One region of the Streptomyces sp. AMJ-169 genome, then DNA from elsewhere that is predicted to be linked to it. Evidence: riboswitches for the same ligand, from Rfam matches in the RefSeq annotation. Region 1 holds a riboswitch; each other region holds the start of a gene.
What was found. A riboswitch is a leader RNA that binds a small molecule or an ion and turns the genes downstream of it on or off. The one in region 1 is predicted to bind cobalamin.
Positions count from the first base shown of each region.

Region 2: linked by a shared signal. The riboswitch ahead of ACYUD3_RS12230 (ABC transporter substrate-binding protein) and the one ahead of metE (5-methyltetrahydropteroyltriglutamate--homocysteine S-methyltransferase) in region 1 are both predicted to bind cobalamin.
Region 3: linked by a shared signal. The riboswitch ahead of ACYUD3_RS13840 (ribonucleoside-diphosphate reductase subunit alpha) and the one ahead of metE (5-methyltetrahydropteroyltriglutamate--homocysteine S-methyltransferase) in region 1 are both predicted to bind cobalamin.
Region 4: linked by a shared signal. The riboswitch ahead of ACYUD3_RS16315 (cobalamin biosynthesis protein) and the one ahead of metE (5-methyltetrahydropteroyltriglutamate--homocysteine S-methyltransferase) in region 1 are both predicted to bind cobalamin.

Region 1 covers NZ_JBVLTJ010000007.1:218,158-222,318, forward strand. The annotation lists gene ACYUD3_RS19390 (helix-turn-helix transcriptional regulator) at 1-2,035, shown strand, start outside; cobalamin riboswitch at 2,118-2,351, shown strand; gene metE (5-methyltetrahydropteroyltriglutamate--homocysteine S-methyltransferase) at 2,528-4,161, shown strand, end outside.
Region 2 covers NZ_JBVLTJ010000004.1:274,809-278,969, reverse strand. The annotation lists gene ACYUD3_RS12240 (ABC transporter ATP-binding protein) at 1-228, opposite strand, end outside; gene ACYUD3_RS12235 (FecCD family ABC transporter permease) at 225-1,268, opposite strand; gene ACYUD3_RS12230 (ABC transporter substrate-binding protein) at 1,298-2,311, opposite strand; cobalamin riboswitch at 2,384-2,531, opposite strand; gene ACYUD3_RS12225 (PucR family transcriptional regulator) at 2,554-3,768, opposite strand; gene ACYUD3_RS12220 (FAD-binding dehydrogenase) at 3,957-4,161, shown strand, end outside.
Region 3 covers NZ_JBVLTJ010000005.1:113,210-117,370, reverse strand. The annotation lists gene ACYUD3_RS13840 (ribonucleoside-diphosphate reductase subunit alpha) at 1-2,175, opposite strand, end outside; cobalamin riboswitch at 2,311-2,443, opposite strand; gene mctP (monocarboxylate uptake permease MctP) at 2,574-4,161, opposite strand, start outside.
Region 4 covers NZ_JBVLTJ010000006.1:56,069-60,229, forward strand. The annotation lists gene ACYUD3_RS16305 (inorganic phosphate transporter) at 176-1,384, shown strand; gene ACYUD3_RS16310 (hypothetical protein) at 1,411-1,632, shown strand; cobalamin riboswitch at 1,722-1,862, shown strand; gene ACYUD3_RS16315 (cobalamin biosynthesis protein) at 1,961-2,941, shown strand; gene ACYUD3_RS16320 (cobyric acid synthase) at 2,938-4,161, shown strand, end outside.

The DNA of each region.
Region 1 (4,161 bases):
GCCGGTGACGATCGGGGAGTCCTTCCGGACCGCCTTCCTCGCCTCCCTGGTACGCCATCCCGCGCTCGCCCGGACCGTCGAGGCGCTCGCGGTGCTGGGCGAGAACGCGACCCCCGAACGCGCCGCCGTCCTGCTCGGCCAGCCCCTCAAGGACGTCGAGCAGCGCATCGTGGAACTGGAGAACGCGGGCCTGCTGAAGAACGGCGGCTTCCTGCACCCGGCGATCCCCGGCGCCCTGCTCGGCATGCTCGGCCCGGAGCTGGCGGCCCTGCACCGGCGGGCCGCCTCGCTGCTGTTCAGGGAAGGGGCGCCCGCCACCGAGATCGCCGGCCACCTCATGGCCGCCGACGAGCCGCCCGACCCGACCGAGGTACGGGTGCTGCACCACGCCTGGCGGCAGTTCCTGGCGGCCGGGCAGCCGGAGCGGGCGCTGGCCTGTCTGCGGCTCGCGGACCGCGTCGACCTCGACGAGGCCCAGCACGCCAAGACCGTCTGCCTGCTCGTCGCCACGCTGTGCCAGCTCAGCCCGCTGGCGGCGGAGCCGGAGGTGGAGCGGCTGCTGGCCGCGGCGCGCGCCGGGCACACCGACTGCTCCGCGCTGCGGCTGCTGACCATCTGGTTCCTCTGGTTCGGCTACCGCGACCAGGCACGGGAGCTGGCGCTGATGCTGGCCGAGTCCTGCTACCCGTTCCACAGCCACGCCGAGGTGGAGCGCCTGGCCACCCTGATCGACTCCCTGTGGCCGGAGCTGCTGGACGCGCCCGAGCTGCGCGCCTGCTTCCGCGGCCGGCGCGCCACCGCCGCCCTCACCCCGGCCGGCGAGCGCGACGGGGGCGCCGGCCGCTCCCCCGACCGCACCATGGACGCGCGCCGGCTCTGGGGGCTCGACCTCGCGTCCGTCGTCGGACTGATCGGCCAGGGCGAGCTGGCCGCCGCCGACCAGCTGTGCCAGGAGCAGCTGAGCAAGCTCCCCCCGGGCCGGCTCCCGGCCCGGCAGGCGTTCGTGACGGCCCTGCACGCCCGGGTCCGCTCGCACATGGGCGACCTGCGCACGGCGGCGGCGTACGCGGCCTCGGCCCTGGAGCTGCTGCCCGACCACAGCTGGGGCATCGTGATCGGGACGCCGCTGGCGGTCCTCGTCTCCACGCACACCCTCCTCGGGAACCCGAACCTGGCGGCCCGCTACCTGGAGCGCCCGGTGCCCGACGAGATGTGGGACTCCCCCCACGGCACCCAGTACCGGCTCGCGCGCGGCGCCTACCTCCTGGAGACCGGCCACCCGCACGCCGCTCTCCAGGACTTCCTGGCCTGCGCCGCCGCCGAACCGCCGGAGCCGCCCGAGCCGCAGGGCCGGCCACGCCCCGTCTGCGTCGCACCGGACCTGCTGGGCTGGCGGGCCCGCGCGGCGGAGGCCTATCTCGCGCTCGGCGACCCGGAACGGGCCCGCCACATGGCCGGCGAGGAACTCGCGCGGCCCCGCGGCTCCAGCGACTCCCGGGGCCGGGCCCTGCTGGTCCTGGCCGCCGTCGACGGCCCCGACCGGCGCCGCGCCCATCTGGAGGAGGCCGAAGTGACCCTGCGGGAGACGGGCGACCAGGTCTCGCTCGTCCACGCGCTCGCCCACCTGTGCAAGGAGGACCTGGCGGACGGCCTCACCCGGATCGCGCGGGCCCGCTGGAACGAGGCGATGGAACTGGCCGGCGCGAGCGGGATCGCGCACCGGATCAGCCGGCTCCTGGCCACGGGCGACGGAACGCCGTGCCCGGCCGGACCGCACCCGCACCCCGATCCGGTGGACGACGGGGACCCGGAGGAGGAGGACGTGCTCACGAAGGCCGAGTGGCGCGTGGCGTCACTGGCCGCCGAGGGCCGCTCGAACCGGCAGATCGCCACCCAGCTGTACATCACGGTGAGCACCGTCGAACAGCACCTGACCCGCGTCTACCGCAAACTCTCGGTCCGCCGCCGCTCCGAACTCTCCGACCAGCTGGGCCTCGTGCCCCGCCAGGGGAGCAGGCGCGGCGGCGGAGAATAACCCCTAGGAGCACCCCCTGAAAAACCCCACCACCGTTTTCCGTAGCGCGGGCGCTCTGTTCCCCGGACGGCGACAGCCCGTAGGGTGATCCCCAGCAGTTGGTTCGCCCCGTCCGCCAGGCGGGGCGTCGTAAGAGGGAACCCGGTGGAAATCCGGGACTGCCCCGCAGCGGTGAACGGGAACGACCGCCGTCATAAGCACTGGACCCGAAGTACTGGGTCTGGGAAGCGACGGCCAGTAGGTGTCTTCTTCCTGAATTCTTGGGGAAGAAGGTGTGCTCGTGAGTCCGAAGACCTGCCAGCCGCCCGCGCACGGACCGTTCCGTGCGCGGACACCCCGGTGACCTCGTGGGCGGGTCGGCGTACATATCGGACGGAAAAGCGACCGCGCCATTGCCGCGCGGGGTCGCGGCCGTCCGGTCCGTCATCCCCTTCGCGCTCCCGATTCCGTCTCCGGGGAATCTCAGGGATTCATCTCGCGAAGGAGATCTCCGTGACACCGAAGTCCGCAGCCGCGGCAGCCCGGGCCACCGTGTACGGCTACCCCCGCCAGGGCCAGGGCCGGGAACTGAAGAAGGCGATCGAGGGCTACTGGAAGGGCCGCGTCACCGCAGCCGACCTCCGCGCCACCGCCGCCGGCCTGCGCCAGAGCAACTGGCGCCAGCTCGCCGAGGCGGGCATCACCGAAGTCCCCACGGGCGACTTCTCGTTCTACGACCACGTCCTCGACGCCTCCGTCATGGTCGGCGCGATCCCCGCCCGCCACCGCGCGGCCGTCGACGCCGACGCCCTGGACGGCTACTTCGCCATGGCCCGCGGCACCCAGGACGTCGCCCCGCTCGAGATGACGAAGTGGTTCGACACCAACTACCACTACCTGGTCCCGGAGCTGGGCCCGGACACCGTCTTCACGGCCGACTCCGCCAAGCAGGTGGCGGAGCTGAAGGAGGCCCTGGCGCTCGGCCTGACCCCCCGCCCGGTGCTGGTCGGCCCGGTCACCTACCTCCTCCTCGCCAAGCCCGCTCCCGGAGTCGCCGCCGACTTCGAACCCCTCACCCTGCTGGACCGCCTGCTCCCGGTGTACGCGGAGGTCCTGGCGGACCTGCGCGCGGCCGGCGCCGCATGGGTCCAGCTCGACGAACCCGCCCTGGTCCAGGACCGCACCCCGGCCGAACTCAACGCCGCCGCCCGCGCCTACCGCGACCTCGGCGCCCACACCGACCGGCCGAAACTCCTGGTCGCCTCCTACTTCGACCAGCTGGGCGACGCCCTGCCGGTCCTGGCGAAGGCGCCGGTCGAGGGCCTCGCCCTGGACTTCACCGACAACGCCGCCGCCAACCTCGACGCGCTGGCGGCCGTCGGCGGACTGCCCGGCAAGCGGCTGGTCGCGGGCGTCGTCAACGGCCGCAACATCTGGATCAACGACCTCCAGAAGTCCCTCACCACCCTCGGCACGCTCCTCGGGCTCGCGGACCGCGTCGACGTCTCCGCGTCCTGCTCGCTGCTGCACGTGCCGCTGGACGCGTCCGCCGAACGCGACATCGACCCGCAGATCCTGCGCTGGCTCGCCTTCGCGAAGCAGAAGACGGCCGAGGTCGTCACCCTCACCAAGGGCCTCGCCCAGGGCACCGACACCATCGCCGCCGAACTCGCCGCCAACCGGGCCGACCTGGCCTCGCGCGCGAACTCGCCGATCACCCGCGACCCGGCCGTGCGCGCCCGCGCCGCCGCCGTCACGGACACCGACGCCCGCCGCTCCCAGCCGTACGCCGAGCGGGCCGTGGCCCAGCGCGCCCATCTCGGGCTGCCGCTGCTGCCCACGACGACGGTCGGCTCCTTCCCGCAGACGAACGAACTGCGCACCGCCCGCGCCGACCTGCGGGCCGGCCGCATCGACACGGCCGGGTACGAGGAGCGCATCAGGACGGAGATCCAGGACGTCATCTCCTTCCAGGAGAAGACCGGCATCGACGTCCTGGTGCACGGCGAGCCCGAGCGCAACGACATGGTCCAGTACTTCGCCGAACAGCTCACCGGCTACCTGGCCACGCAGCACGGCTGGGTCCAGTCCTACGGCACCCGCTACGTCCGCCCGCCGGTCCTCGCCGGGGACATCTCGCGCCCCGA
Region 2 (4,161 bases), on a different contig from region 1:
GGCGACCGTACGGCGGCCCACCTCCGGCAGCGGGCGGCCGTCCAGGGTGACCGAGCCGGTGTCGGGGGCGATCACTCCGGCCAGCAGGCGCAACAGGGTTGATTTTCCTGAGCCGTTGGGGCCCAGCAGGCCGGTCACCCCGCCGGGGTGCGGGGTCAGTTCGACGCCGTCGAGGATCAGCGCGCCCCCGGCGCTCCGGGACACCCCGTCCGCCCGCAGCCCGCTCATCGTGCCCCCCTGCTCCGGTACAGCACCGCCACGAACGCGGGCACCCCGATCAGCGACGTCACCACACCCACCGGGACCTCCTGCGGTTCGAGGACGGTCCGCGCGAGGGTGTCGACCCACACGAGGAAGACGGCCCCGGCAAGGGCCGTCGCCGGCAGCAGGCGGGTGTGGCCGGGGCCGGTGAGCGCGCGGGTGGCGTGCGGCAGGACCAGGCCGACGAAGCCGATCGCGCCGGCCGAACTCACCAGCGCGGCCGTCAGCAGGGCCGTCGTACACAGCAGGATCAGCCGGGTGCGGGTCACCGAGACGCCCAGGGACGTCGCCGCGTCCTGGCCGAAGGCGAACGCGTCGAGGGTGCGGGCCTGGCCGGTGCAGATCAGCAGGGCCGCCGCGAGGACGGCCGCGCCGACGGCGACGTCCGGCCAGCCGGCCCCGCTGAGCGAGCCCAGCAGCCAGAAGAGGATGCCCCGGGTGGTCTCGGCGTCGGCGGCCGTCATGACGATGAACGAGGTCAGCGCCGAGAACAGCTGCATGGCCGCGACCCCGGCGAGCACCACCCGGTCCGTCGTACCGCCGAGGGTGTGGCTGAGCAGCAGCACCAGGCCGAACGACACGACCGCGCCGAGGAACGCGCCCCCCGACACCGACACCAGCCCCCCGCCCGCGCCGAGCACGACCACCATGACCGCGCCCGTCGACGCCCCGGAGGACACCCCGAGGACGAAGGGGTCGGCCAGCGGATTGCGCAGCAGTGACTGCATCACCGCCCCGCACACCGCGAGCCCGGCCCCGCACACCGCCGCGAGCAGCGTGCGCGGCAGCCGCAGATCCCACACGATGCCGTCCCGCAGCGGGCTCAACTCGCTGTGCCCGAACCCGAGATGGGACCCGACCGCCGCCCACACGTCGCTCACGGCGATGTCTGCAGGACCGATGGTGATGGCCAGCGCGACGGACAGCGCCAGTACGACCGTCCCACCGACCCCGAACAGCAGCCCCCGCGCCACCGTCCCCGGCGCCCCCGTCAGCCCCCGAGTCACCGTCCCCGGCGCCCCCGTAAGTCCCCGGCTCACCCCGCGAGACCGTACGCCCGCAGCCCCGCCGCGACCTTCTCGATCCCCTCCACCGTCCGGATCGACGGATTCATGGCCTGCCCCGACAGCAGCACGTACCGCTTCTCCTTCACGGCCGTCATGTTCTTCGTGACCGCGTTCGACTCTAGGAACTCGATCTTCTTCGCGGCCGTCTCCGCGGTCTGCTGCTTGCGCGTGAGGTCGCCGATGACGAGGACGTCCGGGTCGCGGTCGGCGACCGACTCCCAGCCCGCCTGCGGCCACTCCTCCTTGGAGTCCGCGAAGGCGTTGCGCGCCCCCACCTCACGGGTGATGATCCCCGGCGCCCCGCAGCAGCCCGCGAGATACGGCGACTGCGCGTTGGCGAACCAGTACAGCAGGGACACCTTCTCGGCCTTCAGCCCCGAAGTCGCCTTCGCCACCCGGGACTTGAGCGAGGCGACCAGCTCCTGCCCGCGCCTCTCGACGCCGAAGACCTTCGCCAGGTCGGTGATCTCCCGGTAGATCACGTCCAGTTGGAGCGGAGCCGTCCGCGAGCCGTCGCCGTCACCGCTGTTGTCCTTGCCGGTGCAGTCCGAGGGGGACAGGTACGTCGGCACGCCCAGCTTCCCGAACTGCGCGCGCGTGGCGACGCCGCCCTTGCCGAGCGTCGAGGCGAAGGAGGCGGCGACGAAGTCGGGTTCGGTGTCCAGGACCTTCTCGAAGGAGGGCGCGTTGTCCGCGAGCCGGGGCACCTTCGCGTTCTCCTTCTCCAGCCCCTTCTCCACCGGGTCCGTCCAGGTCGCCGTACCCGCCATCCGGTCGGCGAGGCCCAGCGACAGCATGATCTCGGTGGTCCCCTGGTTGAGGGAGACGGCCCGCTTCGGCGGGCTCTTGACGGTGACCCGCTCCCCGCAGTTGGTGAGTGTCACGGCGGCGGAGGAGGCCGCGCTGTCCTTGGCCGGACCGCCGCACGCGGACAGCAGGAAGAGGGCGGCCAGGGTCAGGGCGGCGGGGCGTGCGAGAGGCACAGAGCGTCCTTCGGCGTCGAGGGCTCGTACGCGAAGCCCGGTCGTACGAGGCTCCCCGGGAGGGGGTCGCCAGCAGGTCTTCGGACTCGGGGTCACCCGCGCGAGGCGCCTTCCCGGACCCTCGTCCAGTGGCCGCTGCCCCGCCCGTCACCCTCACCGCTGCGCGTCAGCTCCGGATTCCCACCGGATTCCCTGACCTGTGCGCCACCTGCACGCACACGGGTTCGACTGGCCTGGGCAAGCTACCACACAGGTCTCTCCCGCCCGCCGTGCAGCCAGTTCGTCAGCGCCCACCACCAGTGCAGCGTCCCCGCGCCGTCGGTGAGCGGGGCGCCGGTGATCTGCTGGAGGCGGCCCAGGCGGTAGCGGACGGTGTTGGGGTGGGTGAACAGGGCCGCCGCCGTCTGGTCCAGGCGCCGCCCGTGGTCGAGGAACGTCAGCGCGGTGAGCGCCAGTTGGCGGTGGAAGTCGTCCGCCGGGTCCAGCTCGCCCAGCAGCCGGGCGGTGACGTAGGAGCCCAGCAGCGGCTGTTCCGCCAGCGCGATCTCGGCGGCCAGGTCGGTCAGTTCGTACAGCCCGAGCAGCCCCCGGCGCCGGCCCAGGTCCACCGCCCGTACGCACAGCCGGTACAGCGCGGGCAGATCCGCGAGCGGCGCGGCCGGGGCGACGACGACCAGGGCGCCGGCCTCGATCTGCTCCGCCGCCGGGGGCAGCGCGGCGAGCCCCGCGACATGGCCGTCCAGGTGAGCGGCCGGGATGCCGGTGAGGGAGGTGACACGGCCGTCGAGGTGGGCCGACGTGAGGGAGGTGACATGCCCGTCCGCGTGGGCCGGCGGGACGGCCGGCGGGACGCCCGCGCCCACGGCGGCCAGGCAGTGGTAGCGGCCGTCCGGCCCGGGGCGGATCCCCGCGCGCGCCAGCTCCCCGGCGGGCGGGGCCGCGCCGCCCAGCAGCACCTGCCGCAGCAGCCGGGCCCGGGCGGCGCCCGTACCGCGCGGGGTCTCCCGCTCGGCGGCCCGGTAGCCGTTCACGACATGCCGTTCCACGGCGTCGCCGTACTCCTTCAGCCGCAGGACGGCGCCCAGGACCGCCCGGTCCGGGACGCCCGCCGCGTGGCAGCGGTCCATCGTGATCTCGACCGCGCGCGTCAGCGCCGCCTGCACGCCGCGCAGGACGACGGTCATGGGGACGCCCTGCGCCGCGCGGTCGGCGCCGAGGAGGAGGGCGGCGGTGAAGTCCTGTTCCTCCAGGGCGCCGGGGCGCTGCGGCCCGGCGAACCAGGCGCCCGCCGCGCGGACCAGCGCGTCCGTGTGCGAGCGGGTCTCCGCCTCGGCGAGCCGGGCGAGGCCGGGGGAGCGGGTACGGGCGGCCACGGCCAGCTCGCCGCACACCTCGGTGTCGACGGCGATCGCGCACAGGATGCCGGCGACCGGTTCCGGTCCCTGGAGGACGGTCACGGCTCCCTCCCTTCCCGTCGGCGCTGTGTCCGGGCCACAACGGGGGCGGGTCCGCGTTGCCGTCCGGCCACTACCGCACTGAGATGACGACCTGGTTTCCTGGGTGCTACTCACGGTAACAAGCCAGCTCGCACAGCAACACCCTCCGTACCCCGCACGTCTTTCGCCCCCTTTCCGGAAGGCAGCCCATGGAGAACCTCACAGGAACGCCCGGCGCGGGGATATCCCGCCGCCACGCCCTCACCGCCGCCGGCGGTGCCCTCGCCGGCGCCGCCCTCGCCCAGTCCCTCGCGGGCGCCCCGGCGTTCGCGGCGGCGGCGCAGGACGCGGACGCGATCGTCGTCGGGCACGGCCTCGCCGGACTCGTCGCCACCGCCGAACTCGCCGCCGCCG
Region 3 (4,161 bases), on a different contig from region 1:
GGAGAGCTTGCCGATGGTCGGCGTCTCCAGGAAGAGGTTCAGGGACTGCGCCTGGTCCAGGTACGGGGTGCGGGCGGCGGCCATGTCGATCAGGCCGCGCTGCGGGATCTCCCACGCGGTGCGGTACAGGGCGCGCACCTCGTCCGGGATCCACACGAAGTCCTGCACCGAGCCGTTGGCCTCGCGCAGCGCCTCACGGGTACGGGCGTCCCACACGCCGAGGTCCTTGAGGTCCTGCACCAGGTAGGAGTTGACCTGGAGGAACTCGCCGGACAGCGTCTCGCGCTTGAACAGGTTGGAGACCTGCGGCTCGATGCACTCGTACACGCCCGCGATGGACGCGATGGTCGCCGTCGGGGCGATCGCGAGGAGGAGGGAGTTGCGCAGGCCGGTCGCCGCGATCCGCTCGCGCAGGGCCGCCCAGCGCTCCGGCCAGGTGAACTCCACACCGAAGTGGTCCGGGTGCAGCACACCGCGCGCGGTGCGGGTCTTCTCCCACGCCGGGAGCGGGCCGCTGCGCTCGGCGAGGTCGGCGGACGCCTCGTACGAGGCGAGCATGACGCGCTCGGCGATCTTCGTGGACAGCGCCTTCGCCTCGGGGGAGTCGAAGGGGATGCGCAGCTTGAAGAAGACGTCCTGGAGGCCCATCGCGCCCAGGCCCACGGGCCGCCACTTGGAGTTGGAGCGGCCGGCCTGCTCGGTCGGGTAGAAGTTGATGTCGACGACCCGGTCGAGGAAGGTCACGGCGGTGCGGACGGTCTCGTCCAGCCGCTCCCAGTCGATGTCACCGCCGGTCACGAACGCGCCCAGGTTCACCGAACCCAGGTTGCACACGGCCGTCTCGCCGTCGTCGGTGACCTCCAGGATCTCCGTGCAGAGGTTGGAGGAGTGGACCACGTGACCGGGCTCGGCGGTCTGGTTCGCGGTGCGGTTGGCGGCGTCCTTGAACGTCATCCAGCCGTTGCCGGTCTGCGCCAGCGTCCGCATCATGCGGCCGTACAGCTCACGCGCCGGGATGGTCTTCTTGGCGAGACCCTTGGCCTCGGCCGCGCGGTAGGCGGCGTCGAACCCGTCGCCCCACAGGTCGACCAGCTCGGGCACGTCCGAGGGGGAGAACAGCGACCAGTCCTGGTCGGCGTTCACGCGGCGCATGAACTCGTCCGGGATCCAGTGCGCCAGGTTCAGGTTGTGCGTACGGCGCGCGTCCTCGCCGGTGTTGTCCCGCAGCTCCAGGAACTCCTCGATGTCGGAGTGCCAGGTCTCGAGGTACACCGCCGCCGCGCCCTTGCGCCGCCCGCCCTGGTTCACGGCCGCGACACTCGCGTCCAGCGTCTTCAGGAACGGCACGATCCCGTTGGAGTGCCCGTTGGTGCCCCGGATCAGCGAACCCCGGGAGCGGATGCGGGAGTACGACAGGCCGATGCCGCCGGCGTGCTTGGACAGGCGGGCGACCTGGTGGTAGCGGTCGTAGATGGAGTCCAGCTCGTCCTTGGGGGAGTCCAGGAGGTAGCAGGAGGACATCTGGGGGTGGCGGGTGCCGGAGTTGAAGAGCGTCGGGGACGACGGGAGGTAGTCCAGCCGGCTCATCAGGCCGTACAGGGCGGTGACTTCGTCCAGGGCGCGGACGCTGTCGTCCTCGGCGAGGCCGGAGGCGACGCGCAGCAGGAAGAGCTGCGGGGTCTCGACGACCTTGCGGGTGAGGGGGTGGCGCAGCAGGTAGCGGCTGTGCAGGGTGCGCAGGCCGAAGTAGCCGAAGCGGTCGTCGGCGGCCGGGTCGATCAGCGCGTCGAGGGCCTGGGCGTGCAGCTGCGCGAAGTCGGCGGTGCGGTCGGCGATCAGGCCCTCGCGGTGGCCGACCGCGATCGACTCCGTGAACGTGGTCACCCCCTGGGAGGCGGCCTCGGCGCGGATGCTGATCGTCAGCAGGCGGGCGGCGAGGCGGGAGTACGCGGGGTCCTCGGAGATCAGGCCCGCGGCGGCCTCCGTCGCCAGCTCGCGCAGTTCCGCCTCGTCCGCGTGGGCGGAACGGCCCCGCAGCGCGGCGGCGGCGACCCGGCCGGGGTCGGCGTCGGGGAGGTCGGCGGTCAGCTCGGTCAGGGTGCGCAGAAGGGCGGCACCGGGGCCGTCGTTCTCGATGACCTCTGCTGAAACCGGTGCGGCTGGCGCGATGGTCACGTGGGGCTCTCCCTCGCTCGGCGGGTGGGCCTTCGGCGAGGGCAGGGGGCAGCACGGACGCACGTATGCGCGGTTGCACCCCGGCCCACTCCGCGAGGCCCGGACGTCAGGGCACGCCGAGCCGTCCTGGACACGGCTGGGCGTATGCGGTCGGCAGGTCCTCGGACTGACTCTCATGCGTATGCGCATAAGTACACCGTTGCGGGACAGTTCCGGATTCGCGCCGGATTCCCCTGCGGCGACAGCGAGCATGAGCATACATCTAGTGCCGGGCTGTCGTGGCACCACCAGATGTTGTGTCGTGTTGGCTTCGGAGCGTCAATTGTGGGGCGGCGACAAAAGAGTGCGGGCCACCTCGGGGGGTTCCCTCGGTGGCCCGCTGCGGGTCGGATGCGGCTCTAGTGCGCCGCAGTCAGATCCCGCTGTACCCCCGGGTCACCCGCATCCGCCGTGTAGTCCTCCGGCCGTGTCTCGTCGACCCCCTCCGGTGCCTTCGCCGCCCTCAGGACGAACGTCAGGACCACCGACACCGCCACGTTCAGTACGAACGCCGTCAGGCCGATGTAGCCGATCTCTCCGATTCCGGGGATCTCCTTGGAGCTGCCGCCGAAGTGCTCCTGGGTGGGGGAGGCCACGCCGTAGGCGGCGATCGTGCCGTAGAGCATGCCCACCGCCCAGCCGCCCAGCAGCGCCCAGCGGTGGAACCAGCGGGTGAACAGGCCGCCCACCAGGGCCGGGAAGGTCTGGAGGATCCAGATGCCGCCCAGGAGCTGGAAGTTGATCGCCACCGTTTTGTCCATGGTGAGGACGAAGACCAGGGCGCCCACCTTCACCAGCAGGGAGACGAGTTTCGAGATCTTCGTCTCCTGTTCCGGCGTCGCGTCGGGGCGGATGAAGTCTTTGTAGATGTTGCGGGTGAACAAGTTCGCCGCCGCGATGGACATGATCGCCGCCGGGACCAGCGCGCCGATCCCGATCGCGGCGAACGCCACCCCGGCGAACCAGTCGGGGAACATGTCCTCGAACAGCTGCGGGATCGCCAGCTGCCCGTTGCTCACCTTCACGCCCGCCGCGATCGCCATGAACCCGAGCAGGCCCAGCAGCCCGAGCATGAGGGAATACAGCGGCAGGATGGTCGTGTTGCGCCGGATGACGTCGCGGCTCTTGGAGGAGAGGGTCGCCGTGATCGAGTGGGGGTACATGAACAGCGCCAGCGCGGAGCCCAGCGCCAGCGTGGCGTACGTCCATTGGCCCGCCTCGGCCGGGACGAGCCCGCCCGCCCCGGCCGTCGTGAACTTCTCGTCCGCCTTGGCGAAGATCTCCCCGAAACCGCCCAGCTTGATCGGGATGTAGATGACCGCGACGACGATGACGATGTAGATCAGGGTGTCCTTGACGAACGCGATGAGCGCCGGCGCCCGCAGCCCGGAGGAGTACGTGTACGCGGCAAGGACGCCGAAGGCGATCAGCAGGGGCAGGTCCTTGACGAACCAGTTGGTGTCCTCGCCGCCGCCGACGCCCATGACGTCGAGGACGGCCTGGATGCCGACGAGCTGGAGCGCGATGTAGGGCATCGTCGCGAGGATACCGGTGACGGCGACCGCGAGGGACAGCCCCTTCGAACCCCACCGCCCGCGCACGAAGTCGGACGTGGTGACGTACCCGTGCTGGTGCGACACCGACCACAGCCGGGGCAGGAAGGTGAAGATCAGGGGGTAGATGAGGATCGTGTACGGCACCGCGAAGAAGCCGGCCGCGCCGGCGGCGTAGATCGCGGCGGGCACGGCGACGAAGGTGTACGCCGTGTAGAGGTCGCCGCCGAGCAGGAACCAGGTCACCCAGGTCCCGAACGACCGCCCGCCCAGCCCCCATTCGTCCAGGGACTGCTCGTTCTCGGCCCGCCGCCAGCGCGCGGCGAGGAAGCCCATCGCGGTGACCGCGACGAAGAAGAAGATGAAGACGCCGAGCGCGACGCCGTTCACACCG
Region 4 (4,161 bases), on a different contig from region 1:
GGGGTGACCGGAATCTCTTTCCCGGACCCCTAGGGAACGGCGGCGCGGGCGCCCCTAGGGGACTTCCCGGAGAGCAAGTCTTAACGACACTCCGACGCCCGCCTCAGTTCACCTTCCGTTCATCCAGGTTACCTACCTTCGTCCAGCCAATGACATCAAAAGATTGCCTGGGTAAATGGAAAGCTTCTCGCTGATCCTCGCGATCGTGGTCGTGACCGCGCTCGCGTTCGATTTCACGAACGGTTTCCACGACACCGCCAACGCGATGGCCACGACCATCTCGACCGGCGCGCTCAAGCCCAAGGTCGCGGTGGCCATGTCCGCCGTGCTCAACCTTGTGGGAGCTTTCCTCTCCGTGGAGGTCGCCAACACGATCTCCAAGGGGCTCGTCGACGAAAGCGGTATCCGCCCCGAGGTCATCTTCGCCGCCCTGGTCGGCGCGATCCTCTGGAACCTGCTGACCTGGCTGGTCGGCCTGCCCTCCAGCTCCTCGCACGCCCTGATGGGCGGTCTGATCGGCGCCACCATCGCCTCCGCCGGCACCGGCGCGGTCCATGGCGACGTCCTGGTCACGAAGGTGCTGATCCCGGCGGTCGCCGCCCCGATCGTCGCGGGCGTCGCCGCGCTGCTGGCGACGCGGCTGTCGTACACCCTGAACAAGAAGGCCGAGGGGAAGGCCGCCGAGAAGGGGTACCGGTTCGGGCAGATCGCGTCCGCCGGGCTCGTCTCGCTGGCGCACGGGACCAACGACGCGCAGAAGACGATGGGCATCATCACCCTCGCGCTGATCGCCGGCGGCTCCCTCGCCCCCGACTCGGACCCGCCCACCTGGGTCATCCTCTCCGCGGGCCTCGCGATCGCGCTCGGCACCTACCTCGGCGGCTGGCGGATCATCCGGACGATGGGCAAGGGGCTCACCGACCTCCGGCCGCAGCAGGGCTTCGCCGCCCAGACGTCCGCCGCGACCGTCATCCTGGCCTCCTCCCACCTGGGCTTCTCCCTCTCCACCACGCACGCCGTCTCCGGTTCCGTGATGGGCGCGGGGCTCGGCCGCAAGGGCGGGGTCGTGCGCTGGTCGACCGCGACCCGCATGTTCGTCGCCTGGGGGCTGACGCTGCCGGCCGCCGCGCTGGTCGGCGCGCTCGCCGAGTCCGTCACCGATCTGGGTGACTGGGGCACGGCCGCCGTCGCCGTCTTCCTCATCGCCTCCAGCGCCGCCATCTGGAAGCTGTCCCGGCGCGAGGTCGTCGACCACACCAACGTCAACGGCACCGAGAGCACCGACGACGGCCTGGACGAGCTGAAGGTCGTCATCCCCGCCCCGGCCGCGCCCGCCGACCAGGCCGCCGCCCCCACCGCCACTCCCCCGGCCGCCGCGCTCTGAGCGCGAAGGACTGAAGGACTCCCTCCATGAAGATCGACTGGTCCGCCCTCGGCTCCGTCTTCGGCGTCAGCCTCGTCGTCACCGTGGGCATCGTGGCCCTGTTCACCCTCGGCGTCATGGGCCTGTCCCGGCACGAGCGGGCCCAGGCCGGCGGCGGCTCCGCGGCGCTCGCGGTGAGCGGCGCCTACGTCTGCTTCGCGGCCTGCCTCGCGGCGGTGGCGTACGGCATCAATCTGATCGTCGCCTGAGCCTTCAAACCTCCTCCCGAACCCCGCACGGCGCCGCCCGTGTGGGGTTCTGCACACTCCGCTCCCGCAGGTCAACAGCGAGTTGACGGCCCTTCGCGGCCCGTGGTGGACTGCCGGGGCCAGCTTCGGCGGCTCAGGAGGAAGGCCGGTGCGAATCCGGCGCGGTCCCGCCACTGTGACCGGGGTAGTCATCCCCGGGAGCCAGGAACTCCCACCGCCGGTCTCGTCGAACCAGGGCGTGGACACCCTGAGTGAGGACATACCGCCATGCACGGCCGCCCGCCGAGGTCCCGACGCCCCCTGCCCGCCCCCGCGGCCGGCTGACCCGGTGGGTGCCGACCGCACGTACGCGTACGGCGCCGCCGCCGGCCTCCTCGGCGACCTCCTCCTCGGCGACCCGCGCCGCGGACACCCGGTCGCCGCGTTCGGCCGCGCCGCGAGCGCCGTGGAGCAGGCCCTCTGGCACGACCACCGCGGCTGGGGCGCCCTGCACACCACCGTCTGCGCGGGCGGAGCCGTGGCTCTGGGCGCCGCCTCAGCCGCCCTGGTACGCCGCTCCCCCGCCGCCTCCCTCCTGCTGACCGGCGCCGCCACCTGGGCCGTCGTCGGCGGGACCTCGCTCGCCCGCGAGGCCCGGCACATCGGGCGCGCCCTGGCGGCCGGGGACGTCGAGGCGGCGCGGGAGCGGCTGCCGCACCTGTGCGGGCGCGACCCGCAGGCGCTGGACGCGGACGGCATCGCCCGCGCGGTCGTCGAGTCGGTCGCGGAGAACACGTCGGACGCCGTCGTCGGGGCGCTGGTGTGGGGCGGGGTGGCCGGGGTGCCGGGGCTGCTCGGGTTCCGGGCCGTCAACACGCTGGACGCGATGGTCGGGCACAAGTCGCCGCGCCACCGCCGCTACGGGTGGGCGTCCGCGCGTCTCGACGACGTCGCCGGGTGGCCGGGGGCGCGGCTGACGGCCGTGCTCGCGTGCGCCGCCGGGGACGATCCCCGGGGGGCCGTGCGGGCGTGGCGTGCGGATTCGCGCAGGCATCCGAGCCCGAACGCCGGTCCTGTGGAGGCGTCGTTCGCGGGCGCGCTCGGGGTGCGGCTGGGCGGGACGCTGTCGTACGCCGGGCGGGTCGAGCACCGGCCGGTGCTGAACGGGGGCGGGCGGGCGGTGGGCGTGGGCGACATCGAGCGGGCCGTGCGGCTGTCGCGGCGGGTGAGCTGGCTGGCGCTCGGGGCGACCGTCGCCGGGCGGGTCGCCGGGAAGCGGGTCCTGCGGGATTTCAAGCGCTTTAAAACTGTGAAGGGGCGGGCCGTATGAGCGGGGGGCTGCTGGTCGCCGGGACCACGTCCGACGCCGGGAAGAGCGTCGTCACGGCCGGGATCTGCCGGTGGCTGGTCCGGCAGGGGGTGAAGGTCGCGCCGTTCAAGGCGCAGAACATGTCGCTGAACTCCTTCGTGACCCGGGAGGGCGCGGAGATCGGGCGGGCGCAGGCCATGCAGGCGCAGGCGTGCCGCATCGAGCCGACGGCGCTGATGAACCCCGTGCTGCTGAAGCCGGGCGGCGAGCAGAGCAGCCAGGTCGTCCTGCTGGGCAAGCCGGTCGGTGAGATGGACGCCCGGCGCTATCACGGCGGGCGCCAGCGGCAGCTGCTCGCGACCGTCCTCGACTGCCTGGCTCAGCTGCGGTCCGAGTACGACGCCGTGATCTGCGAGGGCGCCGGATCGCCGGCCGAGATCAATCTGCGGCGCACCGACATCGTCAACATGGGCATCGCGCGCAACGCCGGGCTGCCGGTGCTGGTGGTCGGGGACATCGACCGGGGCGGGGTGTTCGCCTCCTTCTTCGGGACGGTCGCGCTGCTGTCGCCCGAGGACCAGGCGCTGGTCGCCGGGTTCCTGGTGAACAAGTTCCGGGGCGATGTGTCGCTGCTGGAGCCGGGCCTTGAGATGCTGCGCGGGCTGACCGGGCGGGCGTCGTACGGGGTGCTGCCGCTGCGGGCCGGGCTCGGGATCGACGAGGAGGACGGCATGGCCGTGTCCCTGCGGGGCGCGGTGCGTGAGTCGTCCGCGGCGGCGCCGGTCGGGGACGAGGTGCTGCGGGTCGCCGTGTGCGCGGTGCCGCTGATGTCGAACTTCACGGACGTGGACGCGCTGGCCGCCGAACCCGGTGTGGTGGTGCGGTTCGTGGACCGGCCCGAGGAGCTGGCCGACGCGGACCTGGTCGTCGTGCCCGGCACCCGGGGGACGGTGAAGGCGCTCGGGTGGCTCCGGGAGCGGGGGCTCGCGACCGCCTTGGAACGCCGGGCTGTCGACGGACAGCCCGTGCTCGGGATCTGCGGCGGCTACCAGTTGCTGGGTGAGCTGATCGAGGACGACGTCGAGTCGCGGGCCGGGCTCGTCGACGGGCTCGGGCTGCTGCCCGTGCGGGTGCGGTTCGCCCGCGAGAAGACTTTGACCCGGCCGGTGGGCGAGGCCCTCGGGGAGCGGGTCGAGGGGTACGAGATCCATCACGGGGTCGCCTCCGTCCATGGGGGCGAA